DNA from 2 places in the Mesorhizobium sp. USDA 4775 genome. Region 2 is predicted to be linked to the other one. Evidence: predicted binding sites of a transcription regulator. Region 2 holds the regulator's gene; the other holds the start of a gene.
What was found. The regulator PhoB, encoded in region 2, activates phosphate uptake and scavenging genes when phosphate is short. The targets are predictions, from matches to a motif close to TGTCATNNANCTGTCAT.
Positions count from the first base shown of each region.

Region 1: a site for PhoB is predicted at 3,047-3,063, ahead of ppk2 (polyphosphate kinase 2). Genes of this name have one in related genera too.

Region 1 is NZ_JBSSFM010000001.1:3,468,541-3,474,090, reverse strand. It holds gene hemB (porphobilinogen synthase) at 1-772, shown strand, start outside; gene ACVILI_RS16810 (dihydrofolate reductase family protein) at 1,157-1,804, shown strand; gene ppk2 (polyphosphate kinase 2) at 2,018-2,938, opposite strand; gene ACVILI_RS16800 (aldo/keto reductase) at 3,222-4,265, shown strand; gene ACVILI_RS16795 (glycosyl transferase family 90) at 4,282-5,253, opposite strand; gene ACVILI_RS16790 (hypothetical protein) at 5,452-5,550, shown strand, end outside.
Region 2 is NZ_JBSSFM010000001.1:245,106-250,655, reverse strand. It holds gene pstA (phosphate ABC transporter permease PstA) at 1-263, shown strand, start outside; gene pstB (phosphate ABC transporter ATP-binding protein PstB) at 260-1,063, shown strand; gene phoU (phosphate signaling complex protein PhoU) at 1,089-1,796, shown strand; gene phoB (phosphate regulon transcriptional regulator PhoB) at 1,816-2,505, shown strand; gene ACVILI_RS01210 (ROK family protein) at 2,518-3,768, opposite strand; gene xylF (D-xylose ABC transporter substrate-binding protein) at 4,042-5,082, shown strand; gene ACVILI_RS01200 (sugar ABC transporter permease) at 5,228-5,550, shown strand, end outside.

The sequences.
Region 1 (5,550 bases), 3.2 Mb from region 2:
CGGCATTCCGGCACTCGCCACCTTCCCCAATGTCGAACTGGCCCTGCGCGACCAGACCGGCTCGCACATTCTCGATCCGGAAAACATCATCAACCGCGCCACCCGTGCGATCAAGGACGCGGTGCCCGGGATCGGCATCATCACCGACGCCGCGCTCGACCCGTTCACTAGCCACGGCCATGACGGCATCCTGCGCGACGGCATCATCGTCAACGACGAAACGGTCGAACAGGTCGCGGCGGCGGCCGTCATCCAGGCAGCGGCCGGCGCCGACATCATCGCGCCATCCGACATGATGGACGGCCGCATCGGCGCCATCCGCGACGCGCTCGATGCCAACGGCTTTCAGGACGTCGCGATCATGTCCTATGCGACGAAGTTCGCCTCGGCCTTCTACGGCCCCTATCGCGAGGCGGTCGGCACCGCCGGCCTGCTCAAGGGCGACAAGAAGACCTATTATATCGACCACGCCAATTCGGACGAGGCGGTGCGCGAGGCCGAACAGGACATTGCCGAGGGCGCCGACATGCTGATGGTCAAGCCCGGCCTGCCCTATCTCGACATCATCCGCCGGCTGAAGGACGAGTTCCAGATGCCGACCTTCGCCTACCAGGTGTCGGGCGAATATTCGATGATCAAGGCGGCGGGCGCCAATGGCTGGATCGACGGCGAGAAGGCGATGCTGGAATCGCTGCTCGCCTTCAAGCGCGCCGGCTGCGACGGCATCCTGACCTATTTCGCGCCCGAAGTGGCCGAAATGCTGAAGGGGTAGACCGGCCTCCCCGGCAAAGCCTTTCAGTAGACGTCACCAGTCTTTCGACCGGTCGGCGGTTCTTTCGAATTCCAGCAGACAAAAACCGGCAGCCGCGGCTATGATAGCCGCACGGCCGGAGGCGGCCGGCAGCCGCACCTCGCCCGAAGGTATGGCGGACGCCTCCAGAGGATGCTTCTGATCCACTTCATGGTTGGGCGATCGGCGGCCGTCCCAGCGGCCGGTTGTCGTCCGAACCGATCATCACGAAACAATAGGGACACCGCTTGGCGGCGAGATCCGGGTATGTGTCTTTTCGCCTTAGAAAATAGCGCTTGCAATTCGCAACCGGTTTGCTAAACAACAACCGATTGCAAAATACAACTGGTTATCGAGGAGGCTTTCATGTCCAAGCTGCGTGTCAACGCATTCACCCTATCGCTCGACGGCTATGGCGCCGGTCTCGATCAAGATCTGCAAAATCCGCTCGGCATCGGCGGGGAATCCTTGCACAAGTGGTTTGTCGACACCCGCACCTTCCGCAAGATGGTGCTCGGAAAAGATGGCGGCACCGCCGATGTAAACGATGGGTTCGCGGAGCGCAGTTTCGAAAATGTCGGCGCTTGGATTCTCGGCCGCAACATGTTCGGGCCGATCCGCGGCGAATGGCCTGACGACAACTGGAAAGGCTGGTGGGGCGACAACCCTCCCTACCACGTGCCGACTTTCGTGCTGACGCACCACGCGCGGGCACCCATCACGATGGAAGGCGGGACGGCCTTTTATTTTGTGACCGACGGCATCCATTCGGCGCTCGAGCAGGCGAAGGCGGCGGCTGGCGGCAAGGATGTGCGGATCGGTGGCGGCGTCGCCACCATCCGGCAATATCTGCAGGAGAGCTTGATCGACGAGATGCATCTGGCAATCTCGCCGGTGCTGCTTGGCAAGGGCGAGCACCTCTTCGCCGGCCTGGATATGTTGAAGCTCGGCTATCAATGCACCGAGCAGGTGGCGACGGCGCTTGCCACGCATGTGGTGATCAAGCGGGGTTAGCCACTTTCTCCCCGTTCCACGGGGAGAAATGCCCGGCAGGGCAATGAGTGGCGGCGCCGACGTTTGGAGGTTAGAGCGTCCGATGGCAATAAATTCATCAACGCCAGCGCGGCCCTTCGGCGTTCGTTGTTCGAAAAGCCAAGCAGTTGGCTTTTCGTCTGCTGCGCAGACCACTCCTCACCTCCCCGTGACACGGGGAGAATGAAAAGGCGCTCAATACTTCTCCGGCACGTAAAGCTCGCGCGGCAGCGTCTGGCGCTCGTATTCGGGATTGAAGACGCGTTCCGGCAGCGTGATCTCCTCGTGCGGGACCTCTTCATACGGCATCTGCTTGAGCAGATGATCGATGCAGTTCAGCCGCGCCCGCTTCTTGTCATTGCCCTCGACGATGAACCAGGGCGCCTCGGGAATATTGGTGCGGGCGAAGGTCTCTTCCTTGGCCTTGGTGTACTGCTCCCAGCGCACGCGCGATTGCAGATCCATCGGCGACAGTTTCCACTGCTTCATCGGGTCATGGATGCGCATCAGGAAGCGCATCTGCTGCTCCTCGTCGGTGATCGAGAACCAATATTTGACCACTGTGATGCCCGAGCGCACCAGCATCCGCTCGAACTCGGGGACGTCGCGGAAAAATTCCTCGACCTGACCCGCATCGGCAAAGCCCATCACCCGCTCGACTCCGGAGCGGTTGTACCAGGAGCGGTCGAACAGCACGATCTCGCCGCCTGCCGGCAGATGCGGAACATAGCGCTGGAAGTACCATTGCGACTTCTCGCGTTCGGTCGGCGCCGGCAGCGCAACGACGCGGCAGATGCGCGGGTTGAGCCGCTGTGTTATGCGCTTGATGACGCCGCCCTTGCCGGCGGAGTCGCGGCCCTCGAAAATCACCACCAGCTTCTTCTTGTGGTAGGCGACCCAGGACTGCAGCTTGATCAATTCGGACTGCAGCGTGATCAGGTCGCGAAAATATTGCATGCGGTCGATCGAAGGCGGATGCGCGTTCTTGTAGATCTTGGCGATCTCCATCGACAGCGTCGGCTCCGACATTTCGAGTTCATAGTCTTCGTCGAGCGTGTCGGCGAGCTCGGCTTCGAGCCAGTCCTTGGCGGGAGAATTCTGTCTTAGCTCAGTCATTTGCACTGCTCCGCTTGCAAGCCCTGTCGGTTCCCGTACGGCGCCCCAAATTGCTGGCCAGCAGCCTGGAAAGGGAAACACCTGAGCCGACTTCAATATAGACCGGCAGTGACGGTTTTATTGCAGCCCGGGCGCGATAGCGACAGCCGGGGTGTCTACCATGTCCAATCGATCCATCACCATGGCATGGCGACAAGCCGGCCGGATTGTCCTACAAATCCCGGCTCGCATTCCGGGCTGCCCCTTGGCCCCGCCCCAATTCAGCGCAATCGCGAGGGCTGACATGGAATACCGCACCCTTGGCCGTTCCGGCCTGAAGGTTTCGACACTGACTTTGGGCACCATGACCTTCGGCGGCACCGGGCCTTTCGCCGCGGTCGGCAACAGCGATCTTGCCGAAGCCAGGCGCATGATCGACATGTGCATCGACGCCGGCATCAACCTCATCGACACCGCCAATGTCTATTCGAACGGCCTGTCGGAGGAGATCATCGGCGAAGCGCTCGGCGGCAAGCGCAGGAACGACGTGCTCATCGCCTCCAAGGCGCGCATGCGGATCGGCAGCGGACCGAACGACGAAGGCCTGTCGCGCCACCATCTGATCCGCGAATGCGAGAAGAGCCTGAAGCGGCTGAGGACCGACGTCATCGACATCTATTTCGTCCACCAGTGGGACGGGCTTACCCCGGTCGAGGAAACGGTCGCGGCGCTCGACACTTTGGTCAACCAGGGCAAGGTGCGCTATATAGGCTGCTCCAACTGGTCCGGCTGGCAGGTGATGAAGGCGCTCTCGATCAGCGACAGCCGCCACCAGCAGCGCTTCGTCACCCAGCAAATCCACTACACGCTGGAGGCGCGAGAGGCGGAATATGAACTGCTGCCGATCTCGGTCGACCAGGGACTGGGCGTGCTGGTCTGGAGCCCGCTCGCCGGCGGCCTGCTGTCCGGCAAATACCACCGCGACAGCCCGACCGCACGGCAACTCGCTGGCTGGTCCGAGCCGCCGATCCGCGACGAGGACCGGCTCTGGCGGATCGTCGATGTGCTGGTCGAGATCGGCAAGGCTCGCGGCGTATCGGCCGCTCAGGTGGCGCTGGCCTGGCTGCTCGGCCGCCCCGCCGTCTCCTCGCTGGTGATCGGCGCCCGCAACGATGCCCAGCTCAAGGACAATCTCGCTGCCGCAAGCCTGGCGCTCAGCCCTGAGGAACGCCAGCGCCTCGACGCGGTCAGCCGGCCGCCCGTGCTCTACCCCTATTGGCACCAGCAACTGACGGCAAGGGATCGCTTCGGCCCCGCCGACATGGTTCTCGACCGTAGCGTGATCTGACCACCAGGCGGAGGCGCTAGCCCTGGATGAAGCGCCACAGTTCGGGATCGGGTTCGATCTGGCCGCTGAGCACGAAATATTTGTAGAGCACGAGCAGGGAGATCGCCTGCTCGTCCCGCTCATTGGAGAATTTCCGGCAATAGGCGTTGGCTGCGGCGATGATGCGCTCGGCCTGCGCCGGATGCCGTTCGAAATAGCGCACCTTTTCGCTGAGATCGGCAAAATCCGGATCGAGCGGCACATAGTGGACATTGGCCTCGAGCTGCCGCTCCGCAAACCATGTCTCGTATGTCGGTGGCGGCATCAGGCAAAGCGACTTCGAGTTCAAGATCCATTTGAGGTTGGTCGCCACGTCATTGCCCTCCAGCGAGACGATGTAGCGGTAGCGCTGGTGCTGGCTGATGCTGAGAAAGGGCTTGGCGTATTCGGCCGGTGCGTTCGGCTTGTGCGAGCCGGCATCGCAGAATGGCAGGTCGCGCACCGCTTGCAGAAACCGTGTCCTGATCGGATTGTTGAGATCACCACGCCAGACCACCATAGGCAACTTGTCGGCGAACGAGATGGCGTCAGCCGGCATCTGGAAGTGGCGGAACTTGTCGAGCTTCATGATGACCGCGTTCTGGTCGTCATCACGGATCGGCCGATCCTTGACGATCGTCGGCACCTTCGGTACGTCCCTGACGTCGCCGAATTCGACGTCGATGAGCAATCCGGGATCGAAATAGCGGGCGAATTCCTTCAGGTCGTAATAGTACATGGTAGGCGTGAAGGGCAGTTTGCTGATGCGCACCGCATTGGCGCTTGGCGCGAAACCATCCTGCAGCTTGTTGTAGTCATTCAGCCGCCGCCGCGCCGCCTCGTCGGAAAGCATGGCCTGTTCGAGGCGAGCAGCCAGCCTGCGGCGGAACAGGGCTTGTGGAATGACATCGCGCACGACGTTTCGCGCATAGTAGAAAACCCGTGCCGACGTCCGCGCAATTGTGGCCATGATTCACTTGGTCAAAACAAACGGGCAGCTCTCAAATACGCTGGCGCCCCGCGTTTCCTACATCATTATGGCGCCGATCTGGCAAGCCCCCACGGATCTCCGGGGCCGTGCACGCGCACTGTCGTTTCAGCTGTTGTGTTTGACGGCTAATGCTCCTAGGCAGGATCAGAGCCGCAAGGCAGGTCAAAAGGAGCCGATATGGCGCGAGCACCAAACTACGATCAGGAACGCAAGGAACGCGACCGGCAGAAGGCGGCGAAGAAGGCCGAAAAGCTGGCGGCCAAGGTTGCCGCGCGC
Region 2 (5,550 bases):
TCGTCACCGGCATATTGCTGGCCATCGCCCGCATCTCCGGCGAGACCGCACCGCTTCTTTTCACGGCGCTGAACAACCAGTTCTGGTCGAGCAATCTCAACGCGCCGATGGCCAGCCTGCCTGTCACCATCTTCCAGTTCGCTCTCAGCCCCTATGAGGAATGGCAGCAGCTGGCCTGGACCGGTGCACTCATAATCACATTGACGGTTCTCGCGCTCAGCATCTTCGCGCGCAGCCTGACCGGACGCAGAGAGGACAAATGAGCCAGATGTTGTCTCCAGACATGACGATCGCCGCCGAGGCGGTGACCAAGGCCAAGATCGAGGTCAAGAACCTCAACTTCTACTACGGCCAGTCGAAGGCGCTGAAGGATATCACGCTGTCGCTGCCCGAGCGCAGCGTCACCGCCTTCATCGGCCCGTCGGGTTGCGGAAAGTCGACGCTGCTGCGCGTCTTCAACCGCATCTACGAGCTTTATCCCAAGCAGACCGCCGAGGGCCAGGTGCTGCTCGACGGCCAGAACATCCTCGACCGTTCGCAGGATCTCAACCTGCTGCGCACCAAGATCGGCATGGTGTTCCAGAAGCCGACGCCGTTCCCGATGTCGATCTACGAGAACATCGCTTTCGGCGTCAGGCTCTACGAGAAGATCAGCAAGGCCGAGATGGACGGCCGTGTCGAGCAGGCGCTCAAGCGCGCGGCGCTGTGGACCGAGGTCAAGGACAAGCTCAATGCCAGCGGCCTCAGCCTGTCGGGCGGCCAGCAGCAGCGGCTGTGCATCGCCCGCACCGTGGCGGTGAAGCCGGAGGTGATCCTGCTCGACGAGCCGGCCTCGGCGCTTGACCCGCTGTCGACCGCCAAGATCGAGGAGCTGATCGACGAGCTGCAGGCCGACTACACGATCGTCATCGTCACCCACAACATGCAGCAGGCGGCGCGCGTCTCGAAGCAGACCGCCTTCATGTATCTGGGCGAACTGGTCGAGTTCGACCGCACCGAGAAGATCTTCACGTCGCCTCGCGAGAAGCGCACGCAAGACTACATCACCGGCCGCTTCGGCTGATCGCACGCATACGAGGACCAGGATCATGGCCGAACACACAGTCGCAGCCTTCGACGAGGATCTCGGACAGATCAGCAGGCTGATCAGCGACATGGGCGACCTCGCCGGCTCGATGGTCGGCGGCGCCACCAAGGCACTGCTGAACTCCGACAATGCTCTCGCTCAGCGCGTCGTCTCCGACGACGCCATCATGGATGCGCGCCAGCGCGAACTCGACGACCGCGCCATCACGCTGATCGCCAAGCGCCAGCCGATGGCCGACGACCTGCGCCATGTCGTCGGCTCGATCCGCATGGCCGGCGACCTCGAACGCATTGGCGACCTTGCCAAGAACATCGCCAAGCGCGTCGGCACTGTCGGCCTCAGCGCCACGCCGCGCGACCTGTCGCATTCCATCGACGCCATGGCGCAGCTGGTGTTGATCCAGGTGCAGGGTGTGATCGAGGAGTATGCGGCGCGCGATGCCGCGGCACTGGCGAAGCTGCGCGCCGACGACGAGCGCATCGACGTCAAATACACCTCCGTCTTCCGCGAATTGCTGACCTATATGATGGAAGACCCGCGCAACATCACGGCTTGCACGCATCTGTTGTTTTGCGCCAAGAATCTCGAACGCATCGGCGACCATGTGACCAACATCGCCGAGAATGCGTACTATGTCCTGACCGGCACGCAACTGCCCGCCAACCGTCCAAAACAGGACGAGACGGCGATGTCGGCGCCGGCGGCCTGAGCGCAGGGGTAATCAATCGATGATCGCACCACGCATCATGGTGGTGGAGGACGAGGAGCCGCTCGGCGTGCTCCTCCGCTACAATCTGGAATCGGAGGGTTACCAGGTCGAGGTGGTGACCCGCGGCGACGAAGCCGAAATCCGCCTGCAGGAGAACGTGCCCGACCTCCTTGTGCTCGACTGGATGGTGCCGGCGGTGTCCGGCATCGAACTCTGCCGGCGCCTGCGAATGCGGCCCGAGACCGAGCGGCTGCCGATCATCATGCTGACCGCCCGGGGCGAGGAAAGCGACCGTGTACGTGGGCTCTCCACCGGCGCCGACGACTATCTGGTCAAGCCGTTCTCGACGCCGGAATTCATGGCCCGCGTCAAGGCGCTGCTGCGCCGCGCCAAGCCGGAAGTGCTGTCCAGCGTGCTCAAGGTCGGCGATATCGTGCTCGACCGTGAATCGCACCGGGTCTACCGCAAGAAGAGCGAGATCCGGCTCGGGCCGACCGAATTCCGCCTGCTCGAATTCATGATGCGGCACCCCGGGCGCGTGTTCTCGCGCAGCCAACTGCTCGACAATGTCTGGGGCGAGACGATCTACATCGACGAGCGCACCGTGGACGTGCATGTCGGCCGGTTGCGCAAGGCGGTCAACAATGGCCGCATGCCGGATGTCATCCGCACCATCCGTGGGGCGGGCTACGCGATCCGCGAGGATTGAGCACGACCTGACTCAGGCGACGTTTTTCTTCGCGGCAGGGCCTGCTTTCGTTTGCACGCCGGGCGCGAAAATCTCCTGGTCGACGAAGGTCAGCGCGCGCATGGCACAGCCTTCGCGGATCAGCGGCAGTTCGTTCGGCTCGGTGTCGAAGGAGATCGATTTCGAGTGCTGGCCGCCGGCGGTCTGGGCGATGGCCTCGCGCAATGCCGGCTCGATCAGGTCGAAGGCAGCGGCGCTGACGCCGACCATGGCGACGGGCGCGGGATCGATCAGCGCAAACAGGCTGCCGAGGCCGTAGCCGAGTGCCTCCCCGGCCTTGCGGTAGGCTTCGCGCTCGGGCCCGTCCCGTTCCCGTGCCGTCGCGGCCAGCGCCCGCATCTGCGCGTCGCTGACATCGGCCACCGGCTCGGTGTCCTCGCTGAGCTGCCTGGCGTTGCGCCAGATGGCGTAATTGCCGGCATAGGCCTCGACACAGCCGCGCCGCCCGCAGCGGCAGAGCGCGCCGCCCGGCCGGTGGATCATGTGGCCGAATTCGCCGCCTGAGGAATGGGTGCCAGTGAACAGCTCGCCCTTCAGCACCAGCCCCATGCCGATGCCGTGCGAAAGCAGGATGGCGATGAAGTCGTCACGGTAGCGCTCGGGATCGCGCCAGCGCAGCGCCACCGCCATCATGTTGCAGTCGTTTTCCATGGTGGCGGGGATACCGAACTCGGCTTCGAGTATGTCGGCGAAGGCGATGTCGGTCTGCGGTGTGATCGGCGACCACAGCATCGCCCGGGCCTCGGTGTCGGTGATGCCCTGGATCGCCAGCGCGATGCGGGCGACGCTGCGTACGTCGATGTCGGGATCCTCGAGGCGCCGCCGCACTATGGCCACGCACTCGCCGATCAGCGCCTCGCGCGACATGGTCAGCGTGTCCAGCCGGCGCTGTTCCTCCGATATCACCTGGCCGGCATAGTCGATGACTGCAACCGATAGGAAATTCAGCGACAGCACCACGGTCATTACAGCCGTGGCCTCCGGATTGAGGCCGAGGCCGACCTGCGGCCTGCCGCGTTTCAGCGCGCCGGCCTCGCTCGGCTTGCCCTCGGCCAGGATGCCTTCACCGATCAGGTCGGAGGAAATCGCCGATATGGTCGAATGGCTGAGGCCGGTGGTCGCTGCGATCTCGGTGCGCGAGGGCCGGCCGGCCCGGCGCACGGCCGCGATCACCATGGCGCGGTTGCGCCGGCGCAGATCGTCGTGGCGGATTCCGACCGACATGTTTTTCACATCCTCCCGGTCGCCGCGGTTCTTCCGGTCCTCCCTCGAACGCTGCCGGCGACACGGTCAAATACTGGCAGAAGCGGCCTGTGCTGTCATTTATTTATTGCGAAGCTCGAAAAAAATTCAGAGGGACATCTAAATCCATCAGAATCGTTGTTGACAGCGTTCCGGTGTTGGATCAGTGTTTTTTCGAGGCTCGAAAAAATAGGGCCTCTGTGCCGGCCTTAGGGCCAGTTTGGTCGCGCCATACGCGGCGCAGGGAGGAATATCATGAAGAGATTCACAGCCGCCATCCTGGCGGGTGTCGCCATGTCGCTGACGCTTGCGTCGGTCGCGCAGGCGAAGGACAAGGTCATCGGCGTTTCGTGGTCCAACTTCCAGGAAGAGCGCTGGAAGACCGACGAGGCCGCCATGAAGAAGGCGATCGAGGCCGCCGGCGACAAATATATTTCCGCCGATGCGCAATCCAATCCCGGCAAGCAGCTTACCGATGTCGAGAGCCTGATCTCGCAGGGCGCCAATTCGCTGATCATCCTGGCCCAGGATGCCTCGGCCATCGGCCCAGCCGTGCAGAAGGCGCTGGACGAAGGCATTCCGGTCGTCGGCTATGACCGCCTGATCGAGAACAAGGACGTCTTCTACCTGACCTTCGACAACAAGGAAGTCGGCCGCTTGCAGGCCAGCGCGGTGTTCAAGGCCAAGCCGGAAGGCAACTATGTCTTCATCAAGGGCTCGGGCGCCGATCCGAACGCCGACTTCCTGTTCGCGGGCTCGATGGAAGTGCTCAAGGCTGCCATCGACAGCGGCAAGATCAAGAATGTCGGCGAGGCCTATACAGACGGCTGGCTCCCCGCCAACGCCCAGAAGAACATGGAGCAGTTCCTGACCGCCAACGACAACAAGGTCGACGCGGTCGTCGCGGCCAATGACGGCACCGCCGGCGGCGTCGTCGCGGCGCTGACGGCGCAGGGTCTTGCCGGCACCGTGCCGGTTTCGGGTCAGGACGGCGACCATGCCGCGCTGAACCGCATCGCGCTTGGCACCCAGACCGTGTCGGTGTGGAAGGACGCGCGCGAACTCGGCAAGAACGCCGCCGAGATCGCCTCGCAGCTGGCCGACGGCAAGAAGATGACCGACATCGCCGGTGTGAAGGACTTCACGACGCCCGGCGGCAACACCGTCAAGTCGCTGTTCCTGACCCCGGTGGCCATCACCAAGGACAATCTCAACGTCGTCATCGACGCCGGCTGGATCAAGAAGGACGAAGTCTGCGCGGGTGTCGCCGCCGGCAGCGTCGCCGCCTGCAACTAAAACGGCGCAATACCGTTCGATATCGACGCCGCGGCCCAAAAGCCGCGGCGTTTCTCAAGGGGCTTCCCGCTTCAAATGACCGCGGAAAGCAAATAGCATCCATGTTCGGTACCCGCGCCAGACGGTAAACCGGTGGGAGGATAGCATGACCGACACGACCTCTAATCAACCGGTCGGCAGCACTACAGCGGACAAGGCGCGTGCATCCGAACTCAGCGCCGTCGGACGGTTCCTCAAGGCTACCGAGCTCGATACGCGCATGCTCGGCATGGTCGGTGCACTGCTGGTCATCTGGGTCGGCATCCATATCCTGTCGGGCGGGCTTTTCCTGACACCGCGCAATCTGTGGAACCTGTCGGTGCAGACCTCGTCGGTCGCGATCATGGCGACCGGCATGGTGCTGGTCATCGTCATGCGCAACATCGACCTCTCGGTTGGATCCGTCGAAGGCGTGATCGGCATGATCAT